Regions from separate parts of the Deinococcus maricopensis DSM 21211 genome, predicted to be linked through region 2. Evidence: riboswitches for the same ligand, from Rfam matches in the RefSeq annotation. Region 2 holds a riboswitch; each other region holds the start of a gene.
What was found. Region 2 has a riboswitch for cyclic di-GMP ahead of DEIMA_RS10965 (hypothetical protein). Riboswitches for the same ligand answer to the same signal wherever they lie in the genome.
Positions count from the first base shown of each region.

Region 1: it holds a riboswitch for cyclic di-GMP, as region 2 does, so the genes downstream of both, DEIMA_RS01360 (hypothetical protein) here and DEIMA_RS10965 (hypothetical protein) in region 2, are expected to answer to the same signal.
Region 3: it holds a riboswitch for cyclic di-GMP, as region 2 does, so the genes downstream of both, DEIMA_RS09405 (S8 family peptidase) here and DEIMA_RS10965 (hypothetical protein) in region 2, are expected to answer to the same signal.
Region 4: it holds a riboswitch for cyclic di-GMP, as region 2 does, so the genes downstream of both, DEIMA_RS01795 (glycoside hydrolase family 16 protein) here and DEIMA_RS10965 (hypothetical protein) in region 2, are expected to answer to the same signal.

Region 1 covers NC_014958.1:310,935-318,389, forward strand. The annotation lists gene DEIMA_RS01345 (MFS transporter) at 255-1,430, opposite strand; gene DEIMA_RS01350 (MFS transporter) at 1,522-2,859, opposite strand; gene DEIMA_RS01355 (response regulator) at 3,077-3,502, opposite strand; cyclic di-GMP riboswitch class II at 3,764-3,848, shown strand; gene DEIMA_RS01360 (hypothetical protein) at 3,901-4,404, shown strand; gene DEIMA_RS01365 (hypothetical protein) at 4,490-5,287, shown strand; gene DEIMA_RS01370 (carboxypeptidase-like regulatory domain-containing protein) at 5,295-7,455, shown strand, end outside.
Region 2 covers NC_014958.1:2,347,345-2,354,799, reverse strand. The annotation lists gene DEIMA_RS10975 (carboxypeptidase-like regulatory domain-containing protein) at 1-731, opposite strand, end outside; gene DEIMA_RS10970 (CARDB domain-containing protein) at 792-1,598, opposite strand; gene DEIMA_RS10965 (hypothetical protein) at 1,617-2,105, opposite strand; cyclic di-GMP riboswitch class II at 2,349-2,432, opposite strand; gene DEIMA_RS10960 (valine--tRNA ligase) at 2,559-5,213, opposite strand; gene DEIMA_RS10955 (ferritin-like domain-containing protein) at 6,204-7,139, shown strand; gene DEIMA_RS10950 (ferritin-like domain-containing protein) at 7,172-7,455, shown strand, end outside.
Region 3 covers NC_014958.1:2,006,168-2,013,622, forward strand. The annotation lists gene DEIMA_RS09400 (EAL domain-containing protein) at 25-2,412, opposite strand; gene DEIMA_RS09405 (S8 family peptidase) at 2,467-3,540, opposite strand; cyclic di-GMP riboswitch class II at 3,581-3,665, opposite strand; gene uvrC (excinuclease ABC subunit UvrC) at 3,814-5,664, shown strand; gene DEIMA_RS09415 (DUF4142 domain-containing protein) at 5,718-6,242, opposite strand; gene DEIMA_RS09420 (oxidoreductase) at 6,941-7,354, shown strand; gene DEIMA_RS18255 (hypothetical protein) at 7,438-7,455, opposite strand, start outside.
Region 4 covers NC_014958.1:418,109-425,563, forward strand. The annotation lists gene DEIMA_RS01785 (glycoside hydrolase family 26 protein) at 1-448, opposite strand, end outside; gene DEIMA_RS01790 (glycosyltransferase family 2 protein) at 445-1,632, opposite strand; gene DEIMA_RS01795 (glycoside hydrolase family 16 protein) at 1,773-2,522, opposite strand; cyclic di-GMP riboswitch class I at 2,536-2,611, opposite strand; gene DEIMA_RS01800 (polysaccharide deacetylase family protein) at 2,819-4,459, opposite strand; gene DEIMA_RS01805 (family 16 glycosylhydrolase) at 4,676-5,830, opposite strand; gene DEIMA_RS01810 (hypothetical protein) at 6,002-6,412, shown strand; gene DEIMA_RS01815 (replication initiator protein A) at 6,432-7,455, opposite strand, start outside.

The DNA.
Region 1 (7,455 bases), 1.5 Mb from region 2:
CGCGCGGGCCGGCCGGACTGGCTGTTCAGCGCGGACCGCGTGGCGGCCCGCGTCACCGTTCCCGCCTGGGCGGGTGGAGGGCGGCGCCTGCTGCAGGCGTTCCCGGCGGACAGCGCGGCGGACGCCGTGGCGGTCGATCAGGTGCTCGTGCAGACGCCCGGGCCGGTCTCGCTGCTGCTGACCGGCTCGCCGTGCAGGACGAGCAGGGACGCACCGCGTCCCTGGGGCGGCTGGTCGTGCGCTGAGTGGGCCGCTCAGCGCCGCGCGCGGCCCGCGAAGGTGCTGAGCGCGAGCACGACCGCGAGCACGACCGCGAACACCGCGCCCCACAGGAACCCGCGCGCCTCATGCCCGGCGGGCGCGGCGAACACCAGCGGGCTCAGGAACTGCCCGAGGAACACGGCGCTGCTCATGCCGGCCGTGATGCGTCCGCGCCATGCGGGCGGCGTGAAGTCCGCCAGCCACGTGTACAGGTTCGGGAAGACCAGGCCGCCGCCGAGCCCCGCGAGGACCAGCCCGACGAGCGCGGCGGGCAGCGTCGGCGCCTGGGACACCACGACCCACCCGCCACCCAGCAGGGCCATGCCGAGCGCGGCGGCGCGGCGCGGATCGAAGCGCCCCACGAACCGCGAGTACGTCAGGGACGTGACGGCGCCGACGAGCGTGAACGTGCCGAGCAGCAGGCCCGCCATGGACGGCGCCGCGCCGAGGCCCGAGAGCACGAACGGCCCCTGCGTCGGCATCAGGTAGAAGGCGGCCATGTACGCGAGCGCCAGGCCGTAGATCACGGCGATGACCGGCCAGCGCGGCGCGCCCGCCGCCTGGCCGTGCGCGTGCCCGGCAGGCACGCCGCGCGGCAGGCGCAGCACCAGCGGGATCAGCAGCAGCGAGATCAGGTAGATGCCGAACGGCGCGCGCCACGACACTGCGGCGAGCGCCCCACCGAGCGGCAGCAGAACCGCCCCGCCGAAACTCGTGAACGCCGCCTGCTGACTCAGGAACCGCCCTCGGTCCGCGCCGTGGAACAGGTCGTTCACGAGCGCGCCCGTGGCCGTCATGGTGGCGCCCACCGCGAGGCCGAGAACGACGCGGCCCACGAGGATGGTGGCGAGCGTCGGCGCGAACAGGCCGCTGGCGCCACCCACCGCGTACAGCAGCAGCGCGCCGAGCAGCACCGGGCGGCGACCGAAACGGTCCACGAGCACGCCGCTGATGGGTGCGGTGATGGCAATCACGAGGCCCAAGATGGTGAGCGAGAGTTTCACGAGCAGTGCCGCGTCGGGCGTGCCCGCGAAGTGCGCCTGCATCGCCGGGAGGGCCGGCGCGATGGTCGCGCCGGACATGATGGTGAGGGCGGCGAGCAGCAGGATGGTCACGCGGGTGGTGAGGTCAGGCGCAGGGGCCTGGGCGGAGGTGGCGGACAACGTCATACGCGCAGTGATACCAAGTTGCCGCGCCCGCAAAAGAGAGCCCGCCGGAATCCCGGCGGGCCTGAGCGTCAATGGCGCCCCGCGTGGACGCTCAGCGCCGCAACCGCGCGGCAGCGACCCAGGTGAGCAGCGACCCGATAATCAGGGCCGCGAACGCCCCCAGAAACGCATGCGGCAGCGGCGTGACGCGCGCGATCAGCGCGCCCGCGAGGCCCGCGCTGATCGCGCTCATCAGCACCTCGATGTTCGCGAGCTGCCCGCTGAGCGTGCCCGCCTGACGGTCATCGACGCTCGACAGCGCCAGCAGGCTGTTGCTGTTGTACCCGACCCCCATGCCCAGGCCCGACAGCAGCCACCCCACGTACGCGGCGCTCACCGGGAGCGGGCCGAGCACGCCGAGCGTCGTGATGACGAGCGCGACCGTCACGAGACCCATGCCGGCGCGAATGCGCAGTGGACGGCTCGGCGCGCCGAACCGCGCCTCCAGCCGGGACTGCACGAGCGACCCCAGCGACCACGTCACGCCCCCGACGCTCAGCAGCCACCCGGCCTGCGTGAGCGTCAGGCCGCGCAGCTCATGCAGCGCGAGCGGCAGGGTGGCGTTCGCGCCGAGCACCGCGAACGCCGCGAACCCGCGCACCATCAGCGCCGCCGGCAGGCCCGGCGCGAACCGCCACAGCCCACGCGGGAACAGGTGCCGCGTGGCGACCAGCACGCCGACCGCGCCGAGTGCCAGGAGCGCCCATGCGTACGCGCCGGGCGTGCGCAGGCCCTCGATGAGCGCGCCCGCGCCCACCACGAGGAGCAGCGCCATGCCCACCCCCGCACCGCTCGCCCCCCGGTCCGCGTCCGGCACCGTCCCACGCAGCGGCAGGACGCACAGCGGCCCGACCAGCAGCATGACGGGCGCGAGCCCCCAAAACACCGCGCGCCACGTCAGGGTGTCCGCCAGGAGGCTCGCGAGGAGCGGCCCCACCAGGGCCGGCAGCAGCCACGCGCTCGACACGGCCGCGAGCATCCGCGCGCGCGCCTGCTCGGGGTACCGCGCGCGAATCACCGCGAACGGCAGGGCGCCCAGCCCCCCCGCGCCGAGGCCCTGCACAGCGCGGCCCAGCACGAACACCGCCATGCTGGGCGCGAACCCTGCGACGACCAGTCCGGCGGTGAACACCAGCACGCCCGCACCCGCCGCGACCGCCGGCCCGCGCCGATCCGTGAGCGTCCCCGAGATGACGGCCCCGAACAGGCTGGTGAGCAGGAACGCGCCGGACGCCCAGCCGTACAACGCGAGCCCGTGCAAGTCGTCGGCGACGCGTGGCAGGACGGTGGCGACCGCCATGGACTCGAACGCGACCGCCACGATGGTCAGCAGCAACCCGACGGTCAGGGTGCGGGGCGGCGCAGAGGTGGACGAAGGCAGTGCGGTCACGCGCTTATGCTGCCACGCGCACGGTCACGGCGGGACGCCGAAGGCTACGGGAACCTCACGCTGCTCCTGGAGAACAGCCCGGCCGAGGCCCACACCCGCGACGCGTCGGGCGCGGCGGCGCCTCTGCCCCGACGCTCAGGCCACCCATCGCGGGCGTGGCCCCCACAAGCGCCACACCAGTGGGAGGCTACGCCTCCGACAGCCTCCAGCCGGGCACTCAGACGCTGGCGAGGGCGCGGGGCAGCGTGACGGTGTGGCACCAGTACGTGCAGAGGTGCCGGACGAACATGGTGAGTTCCTCGGGCGTGCTGGGCTTCACGGCGTACGCGTTCGCCTGCAGGTCATAGGCCCGCTGAATATCCGCAGGCTCCTCCGACGCGGCGAACACGATGACCGGCATCAGGCGCCACAGTGGGTGCGTCTTGAGGTGCTCGAGCACTTCGAAACCGTCGAAACCGGGCACGTTGAGGTTCAGCAGAATCAAGTGGGGCGCCTCGCCCGGCATGGCATGCTGGCGGATGTACGCCAGCGCCTCGGCCCCATCAGGAACGGCGTCCATGCTCACGGCAATGCCTGACTGATTAAACGCCTCCTGAAGAAGCGCAACGTCGGCAGGATGGTCCTCGATCACGAGGACACGCATGGGGCTGTGCACCCCTTCATTGTTGCACAGCCGATCATCATCACCGCCAAACGAGGGTCGGTGTCCCCCACCTGGGGGCAACGCCTGGCCCGCACGCCAGAAATGCCCAAAACCACACACGCGGGCGCGAATTCAGCGGCCTCCCTGGGTGCGTGGAAGGGCCTGATTTCGGTTTTTCGTGGCCAGCACACCGGCGGGCGTTCTGTCAGGTTTTTGTAGGAGCCGCCCGGTAAACTTAACTCAGTTCTGCTCAGACAACCTCTGGCGAACAGATGCAAAGATCCTCGTCCCGTAATTCGGGCACCTCAGGCGAGGGGAGCAAGTGGTGCGACCGGCTCTTCGTTTCCAGTCTTCTTTCCAGGAATGCCGCCTTTATGGCGAGCATCAAGGGGTTTCTCATGCGTAAATTCACCACGGTTCTGACGGCACTGGTTCTGGCTTCCTGCACGGGCGCGCTCGCCGCCGCCACCGGCACCAGCTCGGTCACCGCGATCAACAGCGCCAGCGACGAACTGAGCGTCAACGGCAACATGAATGTCAACTTCACGAACGGTGACTTCGGCGTGACGTACAAGAATGCGGGATTTTCGACGCTCACGTACAGCACCCACGACAACAGCAGTACCGGAAACCGCCTCATCACTGTGGGCCTTGCGGTTAACGACGCTTCGGCACTTCCGGAGGGCGTCACCCTTAAACTGACCCCTACCGTACCCGATGGCAACGGCGTTGGCACCCCGGTCAATTTCAGCGGCAGCAACGGCACCGCGGTCTCGCTGATCACGGACATCCCGCAGTTCCTCGCAGGCGCTACGGCGAACGTCGCCTACTCGATGGCCGCCACCAAAGGCTTCAACAACTTCAGCGGCACGCTGACGTACACCATCGGCCTGAGCTTCTAAGCCACGTTATCTTCCCGTCCGTCCCGGACGTTCATTCCCGCACAGGTGAGGCACGCCTCGCCTGTGCGCCCTGTTGAGGTGAGCCATGCGTAACGCCCTTCGGTTCGTTCTGCCCGCCCTGCTGCTGACCCTGCCGTGCGCCGCGCGCGCGCAGGTGCAGGTGGCGGGCGCGCTCGTTCAGGAATACACGGTCACGCCCGGCCAGAACACGCTGGAAGGCGTACTGACGCTCAGCAACGCGGGCGACGCGCCCGAACGGGTGAGCGTGACCCTCAGTGATGTCCGTTCCGACCCGCAGGCGGGCGTGGTGTACCCGAAGGCGGGGACGCTGCCGCGCAGCGTCGCGGCGTGGGTGGAGTTGCCGGGCAGCGCCGTGACGGTGCCGGCGCACGGGAAACTGGCGGTGCCGTACCGCGTGAAGGTCCCGCAGAACGTCGGCCCTGGGACGTACTGGAGTGCATTCCTCGTGCGGCCCGCGACCACGTCTGCCGCGCCGGTGGCGGGCGCGGGCGGGTCGGTGCGGTTGCAGCAGGTGACGCAGTACGCCGTGCAGGTCGTCGTGAACGTGCCGGGCGGTGCGGTGCACCTGAAGTTCCTGAACCCGGCGCTGGCGCGCGCTGCGGGTGGGGCCGTGCTGAACGTCGACCTCACGAACACCGGGGAGCGGCTGTCGACGCCAGTGACGCGCGCGGAGGTGTACGACGCGTCAGGCGCGCTCGTGCTGAAACTGGCCGGGCGTGAACGGCGCGTGTTTCCCGGCCTGAGCGTGCGCGAGACATACCAGATCAGCGGCCTGAAGCCCGGGCGGTACCAGGTGCTGGTGATCGCGGATGACGGGAACAATGACGTGGTGGGCGCGCGGTACAACATCACGGTGGAGTGAGGTGCGGGTGCGCCTCCTGACCCTGAGTGGCCTGCTGCTGATGTCCGGCGCGGGCGCTCTTGGCGTGCACGCGCCCGCGGCGCCCGTGAGTGCGGACGCGCGGGTGCCGGTAACAGTGCCAGTCACGCTCACGAACGCGGCGGACGCGCCGGACACGGACGCGCTGACGCTCAGCCTTCCGGACGGGTGGCGGTTGCTGGCGGGCGAGACGACGTTCAGGCTCGCGCCGCACGAGTCGCACGTGGAGCTGCTGACGCTGCTGCCGCCGTCGACGCTGCCAGCGGGGGACGCGCAGGTGCTGGTTCGTACGCGGGACGCCGCCGCGACGCTGCGCTTCACGGTGGCGCCCACCCGCCGGGTCCGCGCCGTGACGACGACCGCGCCGACGTTCGACGTGCGCGGCGCGTATGACGTGCAGTGGCGCGTCACGAACGGCGGGAACGTCACCGAGGCGTTGCAGTTCGCGGCGCGCGCGGACGTGGACGCGGACGTGCAGGTGACGCCGGCGGCGGCCACCCTGAGGGCCGGAGAGACGCTGGAGGTGCGCGCGCACGTGACGCCGCGTCACGTGGTGCGCCTGCAGGATGCCGGGGTGCGCTTGGAGGTGCGGGCGGACGGCCTGGCCCCGGCGCGCGCGACGGCGACGACCACGCTCATCCCGACGGTAACGCCGCTGGATCAGCAGTATCACGTGTTCCCGTTGACCCTCACGGTCGGTGGGGCGCTGGGCACGTCGGGCTCCGCGGCGGACTTCACGTTGCATGGGCGGGGCGCGCCGGTGCAGGGCGACCCGGGCACCCTGGACGTGCTGGCGACCCGGCAGGGGTTCACGGTGACGTACGTCCGCCCGGAGATGACGTGGGCGGCCGGGCAGGTGACGGGCGGCGCGGCGCCGCTCGATACGGTGAGCGCCGTGGGCGTGAAGGCCGCGCTGCACCGCGCGGCGCTGGACGTGGAGGGCCTGGCGGGTCTCACGGCGCGCGGGGAGGCGGCGGCGGCGCTGAGCGCGACGCTGCCGTTCGCGCAGGGGAACGTGCAGTTCGGCGTGTCGCGCGTGGGCGAACGTACCGTGGTGGGCGGCGGCGGGCGGTGGGCCGGGCAGGCGGACGGCTGGGCCGCGCAGCTGGAGGCGGGCGCGGCCGTGAACGTCACGGGCGGCGGGGCGACCGTGCGCGCGAACGGCCGCGTGAGCGTCGGGGCGACGGAGTTCACGGGGGCGTTCGCGCGCACCACGCCCGGCTGGCGAGACACGCCGCGGACGACCCAGAGCGCCGCGCTGAGCGTGAGCGGGAAGGTCGGCGACGCCTTCACGTACACCGTGGGGGGCGCCGTGAGTGGCGAGACGTGGCAGCGGTACAACGTGCGCGCCGCGGCGACGCTCAAGCAGCCGTTCGGGACGTTGGGCGCGCAGATGCAGGCGACGAACACCACGCGGTCCGTGACGGGCACGCTCACGCAGAAAGCGTTCGGCTGGCCGCTCACGCACCGGGTGAACTGGACGGCAGACTTGGGGACGGGCGCGACGAGCGCGCAGTACGCGCTGAGCACGCAGGTGCGGGCGGGCGGGCAGCTGCTGCAGCCGTCCGTGGGGTTGGGGTTGCAGTCCGGGACGCTCACGTGGTCGGCGGGCGTGAACGGCAGCGCGGCGCTCGCGCCGGGCACGCTGCTGACGTATCAGGTGGCGAGTGCGAACGTGGCGCGCGGGGACGTGAACGCGAGCGTGAATGTCACGCGGGCCCTGAGCGGTACGCAGTCCCTCGCGGTGGCGGGCACGGTCGCGCGCGCGGACGGGCGTTGGGCGGCGGGCGTGCGGGTCAGCACGACGCTCAGCATGGACGTGCCGGTGCATGCGCGGCGGGACGTGGCGCGCGTGGAGGGCCGCGTGACCGACGCGACCGGCGCGGGCCGCGCGAACCTGATCGTGCGCGCGGGCGGCCTGGCGGCCATCACGGACGCGGCGGGCCGCTTCGTGTTCCCGGCGGTGCCGGCGGGGGACGTGACGGTCACGGTCCTGTCGTCGGACGGGCCGGGTGACGTTGCGTTCATGCCGGCGCTGCCGCTGACGCTGCACGTCCGTGCTGGGGAGACGCGCACGCTGGAGGTGCGCGCCGTGACGCTCGCGCGCGTGAGCGGGCAGGTGACGCTGGTGGTCCCGTCGGAGGACACGT
Region 2 (7,455 bases):
ACGCGCCCATCCACGCCCCCCGTCCCCCCGCTCACCTCCACCCGCACCGGCAACGTCGCCGCGCCCGACACGCCACGCCGCGTCGGCACGGTCGTCACCGCGCTCGCCGACGCCGTAGCCGCACCCTTCGCGGTCAACTGCACGGCGTGCTGCTCGGTCGCCACGGCGTCCGGAAGGGTCACGCGCACCACCACCTCCACCTGCGCGCCCGGCGCGAGTCGCGCTGTCGACGGCTGAACGTCCAGCAGAGCTCCCAGGTTGCTGAGCGCCCCGAACCGCACGTCCTCCGCGACGTTCCCCTCGTTCGTCACCATGAACCGCGCCGCGTAATCGCCGGCACTCGCGCGTGGCGCGTCCGCCACCACGACTCCGAGTGCCGGTCGACGCGCCACCACCAGCGGAAACGGCACCTCCAGCCCGCCCGCCACCCGCAGCACCCCCGCGTACGTCCCCGCCAGCACCGACCCGGACGGCACCACCACGAACATTCCCGAACGTACCTGACCGCCCTCCACGCGCTCATTGGTGGGCGGCACCAGCATCGTCCACCCTGACGGCAGCACCAGCGTCGGCTCGAACACCTGCGCGTCCGCGCCAGGATTGCGGACCTCGTACCCGACCGTCACCGCTCGCGTCTGCGCAGGTGCGGGCGTGGACGTCCGCACCTCCAGCGCCTGCCCGCGCGCGCCCGGCCCCGCGCACAACAGCGCCGCCAGGAGCGCGCGGCGCACCTGGCGGGACGGACGAAGACGTGTCAGTTCAGGTCGTTCGGGCGGCATCGGCACCCATGGTCACTTCGGGATGTTCAGGTTGTAGCGCACGCCGAAGAGCTTGTTTTCCCCGCCGTCCGCGACCACGAGAATCTGGTAGTCGCCCACCTCCGTGAGGGGCAACTCAATAGCTTCCCGCTCCGACGTGCCCGGGTACAGGCGGCTGCCTTCCACATCCACGCGCCGCACCAGCTTCCCCGCCGCGTACACCTCGGCGTACACGTTCAGGGCCACGTACTGCGTGCCGGTGTTCTCCAGCGTCACGTTCAGCAGGGGCTTCCCGGCGGTCGACTTGTTGATGACGGGATTCTTGAACGCCACCACGGGTTTGGCGTCCGCGCCCACGTTCGTGAGCAGCTGCACCGCGTACCGCGTGACCTGCTTGAAGGTCATACCGCTCGGTAGGGCGCCACTGACGAGCGCGTCGTTCTCGTCGACCGGTTCCACCATCACGAGGTTCCAGTAGCTGCCGGTCTGCGCCACGCGCTCCGGAACGTGGATGGTGTACGGCACTTCCAGCGTGCCGTTCGCCGGCACCACCACGACCTCCTGCCCGAGACTCACCCACGGCCCACTGGAGCGTGGGTGGCTGCCGGGCGCGTCGAACTGACGACCGCCTTCCGGGGAGAAGCGGTAGTCGGTGAGGTACAGGCGCGCCCGCGCGGGCGTACTCGCGGTGTTCTGCAGCAGCAGCGTCCCCTTGATCGTCTCGCCGGGCGCGGCCGTCGCACTTACGAACAGGGGGCTGCCGACGCTGACGCGGGCGCTCGCGGCGGAGCCCAGCAGCGCCGCCAGAGCCAGCAGGGAACGGACACGCAGACGCGCCATCACATCACCCGTCCGGTGTTACTGCCCGACGATCGTCGCGCGGACGATGAAGGACTTCGCGTCGACCTGCGGCGCCTTCAGGTTCGCCACGGCCACCCACTGGAACGGCATCGTCATGGACGTTCCGGCACTCACAGACAGGGTGTTGGCGCCTACGCTGAACGGCGCGATCATCGAGTCGGTCCCGAAATCCATCAACAGGGAGGCCAGACCGGGCACGTCGTACAGGCTGAGGGCCGTGTCGGTGCTGTCATACACGTTGAAGCTCACGGTGCTCTTCATGTTCGTCATGACGCTCAGGGTGTCAGCGGCGTATTTAGGCTTGGACTCCTGCTCGCCCACGGTGAAGTCCGACAGTTGGAACGAGAAGTTGATGGGTTCAGTTCCGAACGCGACTTCAGCAATCTTGGCGATGCCGTACGACACAGTCTGGTCGCTTTTCGAGTCAGCGAGGGCGTTGGGGGCGAGGGTGGCGACGGCGAGGGTCAGCGCGATGAGTTTACGCATGTGCAGGCTCCTGGAAGATGGAAAGGGGAGGGGACCTTGTCGGAGAGAGTCGTGCAGCGACCGCTTGGATCGGCGCTCAAGCGTGGTGCCGGTCTGGTCGCCGTCCGGGTGTGACCCGGGGCAGCCGCCGGAACGTGTGAGCAGCCTGGTCTGAGGGGTGCGCGACGTGTCTCCGGACCTGAGGGCAGTTCGGTTGCATGACGGCGGGGGGTCGGCCATGCAGGCGCGGCGAGCGCGCGGAACTGCGGGGGACGTCGGTCGCACCACTGGCTCGACGCGCAGCAGGTGCCCGGATGCACTGCGCGTTTCCTTGCCTCGTCTGTGAAGAGATTATGAAATTCCGCTGACAGAACCCTTACAAGTGCGGGGCAGGCCCTGTGGTGCGGCAGCCAGGGCTTGACCAGACGAGCGGGGCGATCAGGACTCCTGATCGCCCCGCTCGTCACGCCTACTTCAAGCGAACTGTTGCAGCACCTGCTCCAGTCGTTCCTTCTGCGCAGTGAAGTCCGTCACGCGGCGCCGCTCCTCGTCAATGACGTCCTGCGGCGCGCGCGCCACGAAGCCCTCATTGCTGAGTTTGCCCTGCGCCTGCTGGATCTGCTTGTTCAGCTCCACGAGACGTTTCTGCTGCTTGCCGAGCCAGTCTTGGAGGTCCACGGTCCCCTCCAGGGGCGCGCGCACCGTCACGCCCGCCTCGATGGCGCTCAGCGTGCGGCCCTCCAGGGCGTCCTGGATGTTCACGCGCGCGATGCTTTCCACGACGGCGCGGTTCTCCTGAATGGTGCCCAGCAGTTCGCCTTCCACGACGACGCCCAGGCGGTCCTGCGGGCTGAGGCCCAGTTCGCTCTTGAGGCTGCGCGCGGCGCTCACGGTGGCGCGCAGCGCGGCGAACGCCCGCGTCGCTTCCGCGTCGAACGCGTCCGGGTTGTGTTTCGGCCAGGAGTGCACGGCGAGCTGCCGCTTGTGGTTCAGCGCCTCGTAGATTTCGCTCGTGATGAACGGCATGAACGGGTGCAGGAGCTTCAGGATGCCTTCCAGCACGTCCTTGAGGGTGGCGCGCGTGGCGGCGTTGCGGGCGCGCAGGGCGGGTTTGGCCGCCTCGATGTACCAGTCGCAGAACTCATCCCACGTGAAGGCGTACGCCGTGCGGATGGCCGCGCCGATGTCGAACGCGTCGAGGTGCGCGGTCACTTCGCGGACCGTGTCGTTCAGGCGGCTGCGAATCCAGCGGTCCGCGAGGGTCGCTTCGCCCGCTTCCGGCTCGCCTTCGAGGTTCATGAACGCGAAGCGCGCGGCGTTCCACAGTTTGTTCGCGAAGTTGCGGCCCTGCTCGAAGCGGCGCGGGTCGTGCTTGATGTCCTGCCCGCCCGTGCTGAGGTACGTGAACGCGAAGCGTGCGGCGTCCACGCCGTACTGCTCGAAGAGCTCCAGCGGGTCCACGCCGTTGCCCTTGCTCTTGCTCATCTTCTGGCCCTTCGCGTCCAGGTACAGGCCGTGCAGCATGATGGTGCTGAACGGCGCGCGCCCCGTGAAGTGGTACGCGGCCATCTGCATGCGCGCCACCCAGAAGAACAGGATGTCGTACCCGGTGACGAGCACCTGCGTGGGGTAGAACTTGCGGTAGTCCTCGCTGGCCTCGTCCGGCCAGCCGAGCGTGCTGAACGGCCACAGGTTGCTGCTGAACCACGTGTCGAACACGTCCGGGTCGCGGCGCAGGTTCAGGTGCGCGTAGCGGGGGTCCTGATCGCAGTCGAGGTCCGGGTTCTCCAGGTCCGGCACGTACACGTTTCCGGCGTCGTCGTACCACGCGGGAATGCGGTGCCCCCACCACAACTGGCGGCTGATGTTCCAGTCGCGGATGTTCTCCAGCCAGTCGCGGTTCACTTTGGTGTAGCGGTCCGGGACGAGCTGCATGTCGCCGCGGTCCAGGCCCGCGAGGACGGCGTCCGCCATGGGCTTCATGCGCACGAACCACTGGGTGCTGATGATCGGCTCGACCGGCACCTTGGTGCGTTCGGACAGGCCGATGGCCGTCTGGTGGTCCTTCTCCTCCACGACGGCGCCCGCCTCGTGCAGCGCCGCGATGACCTTCTTGCGCGCGTCGAAGCGCTCCAGGCCGCGGAACGCTTCCGGCACGAGGTCCGAAGTGAGGTGCCCGTTCAGGTCGATGACGCTGGGGCGGGAGAGGCTGTGGCGTTCGCCCACCTCGAAGTCGGTCGGGTCGTGCGCGGGCGTGATCTTCAGGGCGCCCACGCCGAACTCCATCTCGACGGCCTCATCCGCAATGATCGGAATGAACCGGTCCGTGAGGGGGATGCGGGCGCGCTGCCCGACGAGGTGCGCGAAGCGCGCGTCTGTGGGGTGTACGGCAATGGCCTGGTCCGCGAAGATCGTCTCCGGGCGGACCGTGGCGATCAGGATTTCCCCGGCCTCGCCGTTGCTCGCCGCGAGCGTCTGGTCCTCCAGGGCGTACCGGAGGGTGGTCATCTTGCCCTTGCGGACCTCGCGGTCGATTTCGAGGTCGCTGAGCGTCGTCTGGCTGGCCGGGTCCCAGTTCACCATGCGTTCGCCGCGGTACGCGAGGCCCTCGTGGTACAGGCGCACGAACTCGTGCCGCACGGCGCGCGACAGGCCCTCATCCATCGTGAAGCGCTCGCGCGTCCAGTCGGCGCTCACGCCGAGGCGCTGCAGCTGATTCAGGATCGTCCCGCCGGACTCCTGCTTCCACGCCCACACGCGCTCCAGGAACGCGTCGCGGCCCAGGTCGAAGCGGGTCTTGCCTTCAACCTTCAGTTGCCGCTCGACGACCACCTGCGTGCTGATGCCGGCGTGGTCCGTGCCCGGCAGGTACAGCGCCTCGAAGCCCGCCATGCGCTTGTAGCGAATCAGCGTGTCGATAAGGGTGTTGTCGAGCGCGTGCCCGAGGTGGAGGTTCCCGGTGACGTTCGGCGGCGGAATGACGATCGTGAACGGGGGTTTGCTGCTGGTTGCGTCCGCGCGGAACGGCTCCTGCGCCCAGATACGCGCCCATTTCGGCTCGACGCTGGCGGGGTCGAAGGCTTTGCTGAGCGCGGTGTCGTTCGTGTCGGGGATGGGGTGTTCCTGCATATGGCTCCTTCGCGCGGGGCTGCCCGGACCACAAGCAACGTCTCGTCCGGGACGACCCCGCTCAGGGGTGCGCGGACGAGACGTGAAGGGTCCCGTGGTACCACCGCGATTCCGCACGGGTGTGCGGCACTCGAAGGTGCGCTGTAACGGGCGCGCCCGGCCCGCTCTACTGCCCCCGGCTGCGGGGGGTTCTGCGGGCGTGCTCGCGGGTGACGTTCGCCGGGCGCCTGACCAGCGTTCCTCTCAGTCGCGGGAACGCCTTCCTGTGGGGGCCGCGCCGGGTACTCTTCCCGGTCATCGCCCCTGAAGTATACGGCGTGTCGGCCCGCGCGCGCATCCGCCGAATGCGCCAAGGTGAACCCCGGGCGTTCCCGGCAGCGTAAGGGAAGGCGTGGCTCGGTCACAGACCACCGCCGGCCCTCAGGAGGTGCGCGGTGACGCCCGGCCTGCGCGTGAGCCTGGACCGCTCACGCGCAGGCCAAGTGGTGATCACGGGCTCCACCGTGCCGTTCCTCAGGCGCTGTGGACGGTTAACCTGTCCCTTCGGCGGTGCACCTTGTGCCCTTGCTGGACGCGGCCCGAGGTCGGTCACCTGGCGCGTTGGTCCCTGCGACAGCCGGTTGATGCGAGGGGGGCGGGAGCGACCTGGCGTTCACGGTGGAGTACCTGCGCGGTGGGCCGGGGGCGCCGCGTGCACCGTCGCGCGCAACCTTCCTGACCGGACGTTCCGTTCGCTCTGTACGCGGGCACACGGAGCGTTCGTGTGTTGAGCCCACTTCTCTACGGAGCGTGACGGTTTCCTCAATGGCAGCTTCAGTCCACTGTCATCGCCGTGGCCACCCCCCTGAGTACGGTGGCGAGGAACACAGCCGCCACCCTGATCTCGCCCACCACAGACACCATCAAAGCACCACCCCACCTCGGGGTGCGCTTCATGCGGTGTCGCCCCAGCCCGGCATCAACGCCACCTGCCCCACTCCGGAGGACCTCATGAGCCCAGAAGGCACCACCCCCCACGCGCCCACCTCGCGCCGCCAGTTCCTGCGTGGCCTCGGCGTGGCCGGCGCTGGCGTCGCCCTCGCCAGTTGCGCGCCCAGCACCACCCCCCGCGCCGACAAGCCCAACCTCGACGTCGACATCCTGAACTTCGCCCTGAACCTCGAATACCTCGAGACGGCCTTCTACCTCATGGCCACCGGCCGCATCCGCGAACTCGGCGGCCTCGGCGGGAACGCCGAGATTCGCGTGCCCGACGGCGTCACCGGCCTCGCGCCCATGACGTTCCAGTCGGGCGACATCCGCGACTTCGCGAACGAACTCGCCACCAACGAACTCTCGCACGTGCGCTTCCTGATTCAGACCATCACCGCGCTCGGCGGCGTGCCCATTCCCCGCCCCGTGCTCGACATCGGCCCGGCGTTCACCGCCGCCGCGAACGCCGCCACTGGCGGGCGCATTACGGACTTCAACCCCTTCCGGGATGACACGTCCTTCCTGCTGGCGAGCCACACCCTGGAGGACGTCGGCGTCACCGCGTACAAGGGCGCATCGCCGCTCATCCGTGACCGCAAGCCCGGCGGCGTGCTCGAACAGGCCGCCGGCATCCTCGCCGTCGAGGGATACCACATGGGCTCCACCCGGTACCAGCTGTACAAGCGCCGCGCGCAGGAAGTCGCGCCGGGCCTCACGGTCGCGCAGGTATCCAAGGGCATCAGCGACCTGCGCGACAGCCTCGACGGCGCCGCCGACAAGGATCAGGGCATCGCCGACGCCCCCCGCCCGAATGAGTCCAACATCGTGCCCACCGACGAGAACGGCGTGGCGTTCAGCCGCGCGCCCCGCGAGGTCCTGAACATCGTCTACCAGAAGGCGGACGCGGCCAGCGGCGGGTTCTTCCCGAACGGCGTGAACGGCAACCTCAAGTAACGCACCCCACTCAACACCCCGGAGGGACCCCCATGACCCAGTCCTCAACCCCCCTGAACGCGCCCACGTCGCGCCGCCAGGCCCTGCGCACCCTCGGCCTGCTCGGCGTGGGCGTCGGCGTGACCGCCTGCGCGCCCGCCCTGCTGGACCTCTCGAACCTTGCGGGCCTCCCCGCAACGAGCGTCGACGCGGCCGTCCTGAACTTCGCCCTGAACCTCGAGTACCTCGAAGCGGCCTTCTACCTGGCCGCCACCGGCCGCCTCGCGGAACTGCAGGGCGTCGGCGGCGACGCGGAAATCCGCCTGCCCGCCGGCCT
Region 3 (7,455 bases), 340 kb from region 2:
GCCGCGCGTCCGTGGGCGCGGCGCTCAGCCGGGGTGCGCGGCGAGGTGCCGCGCGAACGCCTCGGCGCCCTGCGGGTGCGCGAACAGGAACCCCTGCACGGCGTTCACGCCGAGCCGCGCGAGGAACGCCTGCTGCTCGGGCGTCTCGACGCCCTTGGCGATCACGTCGAGGTGAATGGCCTGCGCGAGGCGCACGACCCCTTCGAGCATCGCCTCGTCCCGGCCGTGCGTGCCGTCTCCCTTGAGGTCGCGCACGAGCGCCGGGTCGAGTTTCACGCCGTCCACGCCGGCATGCTTGAGCGCCGCGAAGCTCGTGAAGCCCGCGCCGAAATTGTCGATGACGATGCGGACCCCCAGGGCGCGCAGGGCCGTGAGGGCGGCGCGCGCGCGGTCCGGGGCGCGCTGCAGCATCTCCTCGCTGACCTCGAGTTCCAGCAGGTGCGGGCTGAGGCCGGACGCGTCGAGTGCGTCCTGCACGAAGGTGGTGAGGTCCGGGTGCGTGAACTGCCGCGGGCTGAGGTTCACGCTCAGGACGCGTCCGTCCCAGTGACGGGCGACGCGGCACGCTTCCTGCAGGACCCACGCGCCGATGGGGACGCTCAGGCCGGTGCGTTCCGCGAGCGGCAGAAACACGCCGGGCGGGACGCTGCCGAAGTGCGGGTGCTCCCAGCGGAGCAGCGCTTCCGCGCCGCGCACGCGCCCGTCGGGCAGGGTGAGGGGTTGGTACATCAGGTCGAACTGCCCGAGCGCGAGGGCGTGATGCACCGCACCTTCGAGCGTGATGGGCGCGAAGCCGCCCTCGTCGCCGGCGGCGTGCCGCTCGAAGCCGCTGCCGCGCGTCTTGGCGTTGTACATGGCCTTGTCGGCGTGCTCGAACAGGTCCTCCCAGGTGCGGGCGTCGTCGGGGTACACGGCGACGCCGAGGCTGGGGCGGACGTTCAGGTCGTGCGTTTCGAGCGTGAAGGTCGGGTCGAACGCGGCGACGACGCGGCGCGCGGCGTTCAGGACGGCGGCGTCGTCGGGTGTGTCGCGCAGGATCAGCACGAATTCGTCCCCGCCAGTGCGGGCGACCGTGTCGCGCGGGCCGATGACCGGCTCCAGGCGGCGCGCCACCTCGATGAGCAGCAGGTCGCCGATGTGGTGCCCGAGCGTGTCGTTGATGTGCTTGAACTTGTTCAGGTCGATGACACCGAGGGTGAGGCGCTCGCCGTGCGCGCTGGCGTGCTCCACGGCGGTACGGTAACGGTCGGCGAGCAGCAGGCGGTTCGGGAGGCCGGTGAGGGCGTCGTACAGCGCCTGACGTTCGAGTTCCACGAGGCGTTCGCGCGTTTCACGCTCGGCCTTCTCTTTCGCTTCGCGTTCCGCGTCGTACTTGCGGCGCTGCGCGTCGAGGTCCTGGCGGGCGCGTTCCAGTTCGTACTGCGTGGTGAGTTGACGCGTCTGACGGTCCGCTTCGGCGCGCAGGACGTCCGCTTCGGCGGTGTGCGCGCGGCGCGCGACGGTGTACGCGCGCGCGTGCGCGCCCTCCTGGGCGTGCGCGGTGGCGAGCAGGTCGAGGAGTTTCGCGCGGGTGCGGTGCCGTCCGGCGTCCTCGGCGAGGATGATGGCGTCTTCCAGCGCGGCGCGCGCCTCGGCGGGCGCGCCGCGCTTCAGGTGCGCCTGCGCCTGACTGGTGATGATGGCGAGCTGCGCGTCGAGGTCCTCGCCGGCGCGGGCGAGCGGCAGGGCGCGGTCGTACGCGCGCAGGGCCTCGTCGGTGTCGCCCTCGTCGGCGTGCAGCTGGCCGAGCATGTGTAGGGCCGCGCCGGCGGGGGCGCTGCGGTCCCCGGCGAGGGCGAGGGCGCGGTCCAGCAGGCGCCGCGCGTGGTGGTAGCGGCCGTGCTTGCGCTGGAAGTCGCCGTAGTTCATGGAGAAGATCATTTCGCCGTCCGCGTGCCCGTTGGCGCGCGCGAGGTCGAGGGCCTGGCGGTAGTGCGCCTCGGCCGGTTCGGGCTGCTGGAGTTCCTCGTACACGCGGGCGAGGTTCGCGGCGACGTTGCTGGCGCGCACCGGGTCGTCGTGGCCCTGCAGGGTGGTGGACGCCGCGAGCAGGTGCTCGAGGGCGGTGTTGTAGTTGCCGAGGTCGGTGTAGAGCGCGCCGAGGTTGCACAGCACGGCGGCCTGCCCGGCGGCGTTGCCGACCTGGCGGTGCAGGTCGTGCGCCTCGCGGAGGCGCACGAGGGCGGCGTGACTGTCGCCGCGCGCGTGCTCGAGGCCGGCGAGGCCGTTGAGGGCATCCGCGAGCAGACGGCCGTCGCGGGCGTCGCGGGCGAGGGCGGCGGCCTGCTCGAACAGCAGCGTGGCGCGTTCGTCGTCCACGCCGCGGTACGAACGCGCTTGCTGCAGGATGTGCGGAATGGACGGGGAGGTCATCGGGCCCTTTCGGCGGAGGCGCGCCCGGCGGGCGCGCGCCGCGCCGGGGTCCGGTCAGTGCAGGTTGGAGAGCAGGGTGGCGGCGTCGAGCAGGCCGTCCCGGGTGGCGTCCTTGAGTTCGTCGGCGAGGTCGGCGGGGCGCGCGCCCTGCCCGAGCGCCAGTGCGAGCGTACCACTCACGAGCGGCGCGCTGAAGCTGGTGCCGGTGGCGTGCACGGCGCGCCCGTCCGGGTACGCGGCGGTGAGGGCCACGCCGGGGGCGTTCACTTCGCTGCCGCGGTTCGTCCAGGCGGTGAGGGTGCCGGCGTTGTCGGTGCCGCTGACGCTCAGCGCGCGCTCGCCGGCCGGGTCGGGCTGGGCCATCTGCACGGCAGGCGCTTCGGGGCGGGGCGCGCCGGTGTTGCCGGCGCTGCCGACGACCAGGACGCCGCGGCGGGTGACGTCCACGATGGCGGCGCGGACACCGCCGTTGGGGGCGGCGCCGCTGACGCTGAGGTTGATGATGTTCGCGCCGCGGTCGGCGGCGTCGCGGATCGCGCGGGCGACGTCCGCTTCGCTGCCGCTGCCGTCCGGGCCGATGACGCGCATGGACAGGAGTTTCGCGTCGGGCGCGACTTGCAGGACCATGCTGGCGACGGCGGTGCCGTGCCCGTACGCGGGGTCGCCGTCGCGGCCGCCTTCCGCGCCGTCGTCGAGGTCGCGGAGGTAGTCGTGGCCGCCGGTGACGCTGCCGCGCAGGACGGGGTGGTCGGCGTCGACGCCGGTGTCGATGATGGCGACGGTGACGCCGGCGCCGAGGCGGGGGGCGCGGGCCTGCGCGCGGTCCAGGCCGATCAGGCGGAAGGCGGCGGTGTTGTCGGGAGCGGGTTGGAAGGTGCCGTCGCTCCACATGCGCTGCCCATCGCTCCACATGCGCTGGCCGTCGCTCCACATGCGGAAGCTGTCACTCCACATGCGCTGGCCGTCGCTCCAGATGCGCTGGCCGTTGGTGGTGCTGGCGGCGCTGAGGTGCGCGCCGGCGGTGGGTTGGAAGGCCGCGCCGTACAGGGTGCCGTCGGCGGGCGTGGTGGGTTGACTGCACGCGGCCAGGCTGACCGCGAGCGTCAGGAACAGAATCGTCTGGCGCACGTCTTTCTCCTTGTCTGGTCTGCCGCGCGGGGGCGGGCAGGGAACCAATAGTCGGTCGCACCACTGGCTCTGCGCGTCCCAGGTGCCCGAGTACGGGAGCGCGCGTCGCAGCCTCTACCAGTCAGACTGAGTGTCTGTGCTGATGCGCCCAGCATGACAAAAACCTCACGCGCGCACCATGAAAAATCCCGCGCTTGAGCGGGGCACGGTTCGTGAGGGGGAATGTTGTGTCTTCTAACCGTCATCGTTACGTTCTGGGCGTACACTGAAGCAATGCAGTTCGAGGAATTGCCAGTCCTGCCCACGCAGAGCGGCGTCTACATCTTCCGCAGCGTCAGCGGCACGCCGATCTATATCGGCAAAGCCAAGAACCTGCGTGCACGCGTCACGCAGCACTTCAAGGCCGGCGGGAAGAGTGGCAAATTCACCCGCGAGGCCGCCAGCCTGGAATTCATCACGGCGCGCAACGAGGTGGAAGCGCTCGTCCTCGAAGCGAACCTCATCAAACAGCATCGCCCGCACTACAACGTGCTGCTCAAGGACGACAAGCACTACCCGTTCCTGAAGCTCACCAGTGAGGAATTCCCGATGCTGATCGTCACGCGGCGCGTCCTGAAGGACGGCGGCAGCTACTACGGCCCGTACCCGGACGCGTCCGCCGTGCGCCGCGTGAAGAACCTCGTCGACACCATGTTCCCGCTGCGCAAGAACAGCGGCATCCCCCTCCAGAAAAAACCCCGCCCGTGCCTGAACTTCCACATGGGCCGCTGCCTCGGCCCGTGCGTGGACGCCGCCGACCGCGCCGAGTACGCCCGCGCCGTCGACGACGTCAAGGCCCTCCTGGAAGGCCGCGCGGGCAGCGTCGTCACGGGCCTCAAGGAGCGCATGCGCGACGCCGCGCTGAAACAGGACTTCGAACTCGCCGCGCGCCTCCGCGACCGCGTGCAGGCCGTCGAGAAGCTGTTCGGCACCGAGCAGCACGCGTTCGTGTCCGACGAAACCGACCTGGACTTCCTGGGCCTCGCCGTCGCCGGCGAGTACGCGATGGTGCAGCTGTTCCGCATGCGCGGTGGCCGCGTCGTCGGCCGCGACAAACGCTTCCTCACGAACGCCGGCGACAGCGAACGTGGCGAGGTGCTCGGCGCGTTCGTGCAGGACTACTACACGCAGGCCACGCACGTTCCGCCGCTCGTGCTGATTCCCGAGGAGTTCGAGGACGCCGCCCTGTGGAGCGAATTCCTCTCGCAGAAAGCCGGACGCAAGGTGGAGTTGCGCACGCCGCACCGCGGCGACAAGGTGGACCTGATCGAGATGGCGCAGCGCAACGCACAGAACGGCCTGGAATCCGAGATGCTGCTGCTCGAGAAGCGCGGCGACCACCCGGGCCTGGAAGCCCTGAAGGAAGTGCTGGCCCTGCCGGAACGCCCGTGGCGCATCGAAGGGTACGACAACAGCAACCTGTTCGGCACGAACATCGTGTCCGGCATGGTGGTGTTCGAAGGCGGACGCGCCCGCAAAGGCGAGCACCGCCGCTTCAAGGTGCGCGGCCTTGACCACCCCGACGACTACGCCGCCATGCGGCAGACCGTGCACCGCCGCTTCAGCGGCAGCCTTTCCGACAAACTCCCCCTCCCGGACCTGATCCTGATCGACGGTGGGCGCGGGCAGGTGAACGCCGCCCTCGACGCGCTGCGCGAACTGAACCTGCACATTCCCCTGGTGGGCCTCGCGAAACGCGAGGAGCGCATCGTGCTGCCCAGCATCTACGGCGCGCAGTGGTGGTTGGACACCGGCACGGAAGTCGGCCGGAACCGCGAGCTGCTGCTGCCGGAAACGCACCCGGCGCTGCGCACCCTGATCGGCGTGCGCGACGAGGTGCACCACTACGCCATCACGTACCACCGCAAACTCCGCGGCGAAGGGATGCTGCGCAGCGTCTTCGACGACCTGCCCGGCATCGGTCAGAAACGCCAGGACGCGCTGCTGGAACACTTCAGCAGCCTGGAGGACCTCGCGAGCGCCAGCGTCGAGGACATCGCGCGCGTGCCCGGCATGAACGCCCGCGCCGCGCAGGCCGTCAAGGCGTTCCTGCAGGCTCGCGAACAGAACAGCGCGCCCGCCTGAGCCCCCACACAGGAACGGCCCGGAGCTGGCCGGGCCGTTCCTGTGACTGCCCTTCAGGGCGTGGCGGGGGCCGCCGTCGCGCCCGGCAGGGTGCGCGCGTGCTCCAGGTGCTGCTGGATGATCGGCACCTGCGCCTGCGCGTACGCGCGCACGTCCGCGTCCTTGCCGGCGGTCAGTTCGTTCTGCTGCACGCTGAGGTTCAGCTGGTGGCTGACAACCTGCTCCTGCGCGTACGCCGCGTCGAACGCCGCGCCGGTCAGGCCGGACAGCGACGTCACTTTCAACTGCAGTTCCGGCGGCAGCTGCGTGGGGAGCGGCACACCGCGCGCCGCCGCCAGGGCCGTGAGCTGGTTCTGCGCGGTCGTGTGATCCGCGATCATCTGCTGCGCGAAAGCGCGCACCGCGTCCGAGGTGGAGTTCTTGAGCGCCACTTGCGACGACTGAATCTCAAACAGGTTCCCACCCGCCGCCGCCTGCATGTACAGGCCGTCCACCGTCGTGGCGTTCGGAGCCATCATCATGGGCGCGCAGGCGGCGAGGGTCAACGGGGCCAACAGGAACAACGCATGTTTCTTCATGGAACCTCCGGAGTGTCGGCGGGGCGCGGGTTTCTCGGCAGCCACGTCTCGCGTTCCAGCTTGCCCACGCCATTCGGACGTTAAGTAGGAAACGCGTGAACGCCCCTGGGGTTCCCCTCATGCCACGCTCTGAGGCCCAGCTGATGCCCTTAGGGCTGCTGTGACCCACCTCACATGCGCCACCCACGCGCGGTGCGGTCCGTGACCTGCGTGCGGAGCGTCGGTGGACACCCTTCTTGAGGGACGCGAGCATCGCCGCACGTCCGGTGGGGGCTGCGGTGCGCTGCGCCCGTGGTGCGGCGCGGAGTGGAGTGTCTAGTGCGACGGACCAGCAGAGCCGCCCCGCCTGAACGTGCTGCAGCATGCTGAGGAGCATCCCGAGGCGCTGCGCGCGCAATCGGAAGTCCGAACGCTGATCATGCGGGTTCACCGTCAGGTTCGTCAGCGGCAGCAGGCCGCTGCGGCGCGCGAACAACCTGCAGACGTCGGTATTCCGTCTGCAGGCAGCGCCAGACTGAGCATCATCACGTCGCGCCTGGCGCGGACCTCCTCTGGATGCAGGCGGGAACGCCCGACGTACAGGCATTCCCGCTTGGTCTGCTTGACGTGGATGAGCGGCAGGTGGGCCTGCGGGCGCGCAACAGCTGGACGGCGCGACTGGCGGACGTGGACACCGCGAGTTGTTGGAGATGCAGCTGGTGTACACCACCATGCCGCGCATGCTGTGCATTCAGCTGAAGCCGTTGCTGCGTTGGCCATTCGAGCGGCGATTCATCGTGAATGTGGGCGTCCTGGAAAGAGCCGCTCGCGCGGGCGCAGCACACCGACCAGACCCGCATACGAACAGGACCAAGGCGGCGCTGAATAGGCGGACACGCACCAGCGGCGCGGATTACGCCCGCGAGGGCATCTCCATGACCCGTATGGATACGGGCTTCACCCACGAGAATCCGCGTGCTGTTGCGGAGCGGATGGCCGCGGCGGAGTGCACCCCGCCGCTGGACGTGGATGATGGGGCGGCCAGGGTATACGACCCGGTCGTGCGCGGCCTGAATGAACCGGGTGTACCGACGTTCGGGGCGTTCCTGAAGGATGAGGAGCCATGCTCATAGCGACGCTGCAACCCCGGCGCTGAACGACGGGACCGGCAGCGCCGGAGCGGGCCTGACCCCGGCGCTGCCGGTACGGTGTGTATTCAGCTGTGGCCGGGGTC
Region 4 (7,455 bases), 1.6 Mb from region 2:
GCACGAAGTCCTGCGGGGTGTTCTTCTGGCCCAGCTGGTACGCGCCCCAGTCGCCGTTCATTTCCGGCGCGAACGTGATGCTGACGGGCCGACCGAGCGTGCGGACGGCGCGGGCGAACGCGCGCACGTACGCGTCGTGCTCGCCGGCGGCGATGCTGCGGTACGGCACGCCCACGTACGCGCCGCCCCTGAGGATGCGCGGTTGCCACGACACCTCGAGCGCGCGGCGTTCGCGCGTGAGCGCGCGCGCGTACGGCAGGTCGAACGGCTCGCGCCAGTCCTGGAACCAGCGCACGGCCGTGAAGGTGCAGCCGAGTTTACGTTCGAGCGCGCCGAGCGTTCGGCCGTCGCGGGGGATGGTGACGCCGAACACCCCACACGGCGCGGCGCCAGCTGTGGTGAAGCTGACGCCGGCGAGCAGCAGGGCCGCGAGGGGGGTCCGCCTCAAGCGCGGCTCCCCTCGAGCTGCACCCCGTGGCGCTTGAGTTTGTCCCAGTGGACGACGGAGCCGCGCAGGTAACGGTACAGGGTCACAGCGATCACCATCGCACCAAACGCGCGGATGAACAAGCGTTGTGGCCACACCAGCGCGAGGTTCTGCCAGCGGTCCCGTCCGAGCAGCACCGCGAGGGACGTCGCGGCGAGTTCCGCGCCGAGCGTGGTGAGCAGCGGCTCGAGCCAGCTGAGGGCGGCGCCCGCGCTGAGAATGAACGCGACGAGCGTGAAGTCGAGCAGTGGGGCGAGCAGGCCGCCGCCGATGCCGAACAGCAGGACGTACGGCAGGCCGAGCAGGCCGAGCGTGCCGGCGCGGCGGCGGAACATCAGGTGGCGGTGCTTGCCGAGCACCTGCCACGTGCCGAACATCCAGCGCAGGCGCTGACGCCACAGGTCGTGCAGGTCGGCGGGCGGCTCGGTGTAGCTGCACGCGCGCGGCTCGAAGTGCACGCGGTAGCCGCGCGCGGCGATCTGAATGGTCAGGTCCATGTCCTCGGTGACCGTGTCGGTGCTGTAGCCGCCCACGTCGCGCAGCAGGGCCGTGCGGAACGCGCCGGCCGCGCCGGGCACGACCGTGATGGCGCCCAGCAGCTGCTGGGCACGCTTGTCGAGGTGCTGCCCGACCAGGTACTCCAGCGCCTGGAAGGTGGTGAGCCAGCTGCGGCGTCCGGCGACGCGGACGTCGCCGGACACGGCGCCCACGCGGGGGTCCTTGAAGTGCGCGGCGAGCGCGGCCAGCGCGCCGGGCGCGAGGACGGAATCGGCATCGACGGACACCGCGACGGGGTACTGGATGTGCGGCATGGCGGTGTTGAGGGCGGCAGCCTTGCCGGCGTTGCTCTGCTGGATGAGTTTGACGCGGCGGTCCCGGTGGGCGATGCGGGCCACGATGGCGGCGGTGTTGTCGCTGCTGCCGTCGTCGACGACGATGACCTGCAGACGTTTGATGCGTTGCGCGAGGACGGATTCGATGGTGCGCTCGATGCCGACTTCCTCGTTATACGCGGCGATCAGGACGCTGACGGCGCCGTTGCGGGGGAGGGCGCGTGGGGCAGTGCGGGCATGGCAGCAGGCGAGGGCGGCGGTTAGCAGCATGCGCACGAGGAAAAGCACGGCAATGAGGGCGATCCAGACCATGCGTTTTAGGAGAGCGCGTGGGCGGGCGCGGCTCATGCGCGCCACATTCACTCACGTTACTAATTTGCGGATTTTTCCTCAATTTTTCACATACATGTGAAAAATCCTACATCCCATGAGCAGGGTCTCAAGTGCCGCCCTCAAAGCGCAGGCGTGAACTTCACGTAATCGACGAGCATGTACAGCCGCCCGCTCTGCACCGCCCCGCCCCATCCGGGATCGTTCGTCGGCCAGACATTCAGGATCAGGTGCGCAGCGTCCTGCGGAACCGTCTTCCGCGTCAGGAACTGCTCCCGGCCATCCACGAAAAACCGCAGCGACCCAGGCGTCCACTCCCACGCGTACGTATGGAACTGCGCCGCGAGCGAACCACCGGCCGCGCCTTTCGCCAGCTTCCAGTCCTTGTCCTGCCGTCCACGCCACGCCGTGAAGTTCGCGTCCGCGATGCGGTGCCCCTCGATCTCCACGTCGATCTCCGTGCGGCTGTCGTCGTAGTAACTGAACGCCGCGCTGATGTTCCCCGCGTGCGCCTGCCCCGCCCGCTTCGCGGACGCGCTGTCACTGGCGGCCCGCATGCGCACCTCGTACCGGCCGTACCCGTAGCGCTCCTTCGTGCTGAGCTCGGCAGCGCGCGCGCACCAGCCGCTCCCACAACGGTCCACGTTCATCTCGAGCACGAGGTTGCCGGCGCCGTCCGCGTACGCGAGCGCCGGATCAAAACGACCAGCGAGCCCACGGCCCTGCCAGAAGCCGTTCCAGTCCGACGCGGCCCACCGGGCGCGGTCCAGCTGCTCAAACTGATCTGTCCAGCCCGCCGCCTGCGTGGGGTTGGCGCGTGAGGTACCGGCGAGCGGCAGCAGGGCCAGGACAGCGAGGATGATTCGGCGCACGGAGCGTCTCCCTTTCGGTAGCCCGGCCGACCGCGTGGGTCCCGTTGGCTTTGCGTCACCGCCTTGCGACGGGGTTGCCTGTTCGTGTGGATGCCTGTGGTCCGAAAACTACCCTCAACATAAAGGAAAACTTCAGGCTCTCCAAGGGGAAAACTCACACGCACGCCAAGGAACCCTTCGCCTTGGTGTGCGCGACCCACAGCTCTCCACCCCACGCGCCGGAACGCTGACCGTGGGATTCACCGAAACGACAAGGAGCGGCCCCGGAAGAACCGGGGCCGCTCTGAACGCTGCGCCTACCTGAGGCCGAGACGCGCCAGGGCGTCTGCCGCCGTCACGATGGGCACGCCCTGCTCGCGCAGGTAATCGATGGTCTGCGCCAGGTACTGCTGCTGCTGCTCATCATGCTGCTCGCGGTTGCCGGGGTGCAGCATGAACACCAGCCACCCGCGGCGGGCCACAGCGTCGTCGATGGCGGCGCGGTACGCGGCCATGGTGTTCTGCCCGGCGTCCGTCCAGGACCCGAACGCGACGCGGCGAATCTGGTAGTTCGTGTCGAGTGGCGTGTCATTCACGCCGCCACGGTCGATGAATGCCGTGCGGTACGTCTGGCAGACCTTTTCCCGCACGGTCGCGTTCTGACTGCCATACGGGTACACGAAGGTGTTCACCGTGAACCCCTGCTCCTCCAGGTCCTGCCTGGACCCCTGAATTTCCGCGTCGAGATCCGCGTCGCTGAGCGTCACGAGGTCGGGGTGCGTGCGGGTGTGGCTGGCGATTTCCCACCCGGCGCGCTGCAGGTCCCGCACCTGCTCGGGCGTGGCGAAGTACGGGTCGCCGGACAGCATGTTGCGGCTCTCGATGGCGGCGGTCGCCACGACGCCCTTCTGCCTGAACAGGGGCAGCAGGCGCGAGTGGTCCGCGGCCGTGCCGTCATCACTGAGGAACGTGACGAGGGGCCCGGCAGCGTTCAGCCGCCGCAGGCTGTTCGGGCTGACCCCCTGCACGCAGCTGCTGAGTGGGCCTTCCTGATCGAGCAGGTACGTGGGGTGGTCGCCGGTTGTGAGACGGAGGTTCGGGAGGCGCACCGTCGTGAACCCCCTGGGGGCGGTGGCCGCGTCCGGGCCGATGTACGCGATCTCGCGGGCGCCGCTGAGACGCGCACGCAGGGCCACGCTGTCGTTGCTTTCGCCAACGTTGCGGGTGACGCGGCGGGCGCCGCCGGTGCTGAGCAGCAGGCTCATGTTGAACTTCTGCGGGGCGTTCCCGGCGAGCAGCGGGAGTTTCGTGGCGAGGACCAGCGTGCCCGTTTCGCCGGGGCGCAGCACCTGGCTGCCGTCGCGCGGGTTGATGACCGTGAACCCGTACTCGAGGACGTCATCGCCGGCCGCGAGGGTGCCGCTGGCTTTGGCGCTGTTTTCCAGACGCTGCGCTTCAGCCGCCGCGAGGCCCTGGAAGGCGTAGCTGCTGAGGACGTTCAGGTGGTCGCCCGGGCGGATGTTCTGCGCGACGCGCTCGTTCAGGTACGGTCGGCCCTGCGCGTCCTGCAGGCGCGTGATGGCCGTGCCGCCGATACTGCCGTTCGCCTTGCTGTAGGCGACCATGGTGAGGTTCGTCAGGGTGGTCGCTGACGTGTTCGTGACCTCGAACACGCCCCACAGGTACCGGCGGTTGCTGCGCTCATCGTCGTACGTGCCGGTACCGGCCGTGCGGACGCGCACCGCGCCGGTGGGGGCCGCCGGGTCGAGGGCGACGCTGGCGGCGAGCTGACGCGCACCGACGGGGCCACCCAGCGGGTTACTGAAAGTCGCGTTGAACGTGCCGAGTTGCGTGAGGGTCTCGGGGGTGTCCGGTGTGGTGGGACGGACAGGAGCGGTCGTACAGGCGCTCAGCAGCGCCGTAAGGGTGATAAGGAGCGGGCGACAAGGTACGTGCATGGGGGTTCTCCGGGGCGTGTGAATGTCGCGGCGCCCAGGGCGTGTGGACGCTCGCTGGAGGCCGCTCAGGGGACGCACGCATGTTAAAGACCTCACACTTTGAACGTTCGCACGCCGAACTCATGGTTCGTTCATCCTTGATCCGTGAACCAATGAAGGCCACCCGTTGCCGTGTGACCCTCTGGGAATCCGCCTGAACCTGTCGGGCAACTGCCCTTACTGCACCGCGCCGCTGGCACTCACCGTGTATGTCGGCGTGCCGGAGGCCCACACCACCCGCACGAAGTACGTGGCATTCGGCTGCACCCGCACCGTCACCGACTCGGCGTTCGCTTTTCCGCGCGCGCTGCGGCCCAGCAGCGTCCGCCCATCAGCGGCGTACACCTCCAGGTCGCTGTTCGTGGCCGTCGTGAGTTTCACGGTGGCCGAGCCGCCCGCGCCATTCGCGCGCAGCGCGTACCAGTCCTGCGTGTCACTGGCGCTCACCGCGCCCGTCGCGGGCACGCCAGCGCGGAGGGTCGTGGCGCCCTGCGCCGTATCGTCTGTGAGCGCGGGCGTCCCGTCCACGACGGACGGCGTGAAGCTCACGTAATCCACCAGCAGGTATTTCGTGCCCGGCGTGGCCATCCCGCCCCACCCTGCCGAGTTGGTGGGCCAGAGGTTCAGCATCAGGTTCGCGGCGGCCTGCGGGACGTTCACGGTCGTGCTGCGCTTCAGCGTGCCGTCCAGGTAGAAATTCACCGCGGTGGGCGTCCAGTCCCAGCGGTAGGTATGGAAATCCTGGCTGAGGTCCGCGCCGGCGCTTACGGCCCCGACGTCGTGCAGGCTCGTCGTCTTCCAGGCGCCCGCCCAGGTGGTCGTGCGGTTCTGCCCCTCGACCTCGTGGTCGATTTCGGTTTCCGAGTCGTTGGTGTAGTTGAAGAAGGCGCTGACGTCACCGCTGCTGCCGACGCCCGTCATGGCGGGGTTTGCACTGGTGCTGGCGGAACGCAGGCGCGCCTCGTAGCGGCCGTAACCGTACCTGGCGAGGGTGGAGAGCTCTGCACCGCGCGCGGACAGGTCCGCGTTGACGTCGAGGCGCAGCACGAGGTAACCGTCCTGAACGCTGACGTTCTCGGGCGCCCAGGCGCCGGTCAGGCCGTTGTGCGCCCAGAACGGCGTCCATCCGCTCGTGGACAGCGCCCAGCGGCCCGTATCGAGGGTGTTGAAGTCGTCACGCCAGCTTCCGGCGACCGGCGCGGTCGGGTCACTGGTGCCGTTGGCACTGATGGCGGCCTCAGGCACGGCCACCGGTGAGGTGGCGGGCGCGCTGGTGCACGCGGCGAGCATGGTGGTGAGCGTGACGGCGAGCAGGTGCAGGTGACGCGGCATGGTGTTCCCCCACCGCTTAACCTAAAGGTTTGCTTAAGTGACGTCTGTTAAATCCTCGCGCCTTTTGTGCGCTGTACCAGAAAAAAGCCACACGCCCATGCCCACCGTCCCTGAAGTTCCCTTCAGCGGACCTCATCCCGGCACGCTGGCCGCCGTCAGTAGAGTCCGCCCATGCGCTCCCTCCTCGCCGCCGCTCTCCTCGGCTGGAGCAGCGCCGCCACCGCCACTCCGACCCTGCACGGCGCGTGCCTGCACCTGCTGACCAGCAACACAGCTCACGTGCCCTTCGGGGTGCGCGAATACGAGAACCTCATCCGCACGCACACCCAACCGCTGACCGGCCCACAACCGAACTGCACGCACACGGCCACCTTCCAGCTGGCCCTTACGCCCACCACCGCAGCGGACGTGCAGCTCACCCTCACCCTCGCCCTCGCCGATCACGACGTCACCCCCAGCGACCTTCAGGACACCGCGTACACGCAGACGCTCACGCGCACCCTCCACCCCAGCGACGACGCCCTCAGCGCCACCCAGGCCATCCTCCGCGAGCTGCTTGCACCCTTCCAGGCCCAGCAGTAGCGGGGCGTGACCGGACCCCTCAGCGCTCCACAGACGGCGCGTTCAACGCCGCCTGCGCACTCGCCTGCGTGAGCTCCTCCGCGAGGTCCTCCAGACCCAACTCCATCGCGGCGCGCGTCGTCCGGCGCACCAGGTCCCCGGGCGTGACCTGCCCGCTCAACATGGCGTCCCGCAGGTGCGCGAGCGTCTGCGTGGACAGCCGCTTCCCGAACATCACCATGACAGTCTTCATGGCCTGCTCCGTCTGCTCCACCAGCGGCAGATCCTGCCACGACGCTTCCCGCCGCGCCGCCTCCGCGTCCAACTGCTGCTCCGTGGCGCGCGCCCGCGCCTCCTGCTGCGTACGCAGGTGCTCACGGCGACTGCGGGACACGAACCCGGCCGGGTCACCGTACTTGCCCTCCTCGTCCCGCACGACGTCCACCAGGAGCGCCGCCCGGTTCCGGGCGCTGTACCCATTCGCCAGAATCGCGTGGTACCGCTCCAGACGCTCCTCCACCCGCGCGGCCCCGTATTGCCGCACCAGCTGCCGCGCGACCGTGGGGGTCACCCCGTGCTGCGTGAGCTGCGCCACCGTCGCCGGCTCCGCAACCTCCTCGGCCACGTCTGCCATGAACTCGTACCGGATGGTCTGCCTTACGCCGCGCCCCTCGTACGTCACGCCGCGCAGGTAGCCGTGCTGCACGAGCTCCGCGTGCGCGCCCTCCAGCGTCCGCTTCACCTTCGCGGGCTTGAGGTCCACGATCTTGCACGCCTGCGCCCACTCAATGATGTTCACCTCGTACGCGAGGACGGCGGGCGCGTCGGGCGCGGCGCGCTGCGCGTCGAGCAGGCGGTACAGGGCGCGCGTGAGCGGCCGCTGCAACCGCGAAAGCAGCGACAAATTGATGGGCTTGATGTACCGCGCCCGGACGGACTGCACGATCTCCCGCGCCAGGGAAATGCGCAGGATGCTCGCGCCGGACAGTTGCAGCCGGTCGTCGTCGCTCGTGAACTCCAGACGGTCGATGTACCGGAAGCGCACGGTTGTCCAGCGGTTCCCG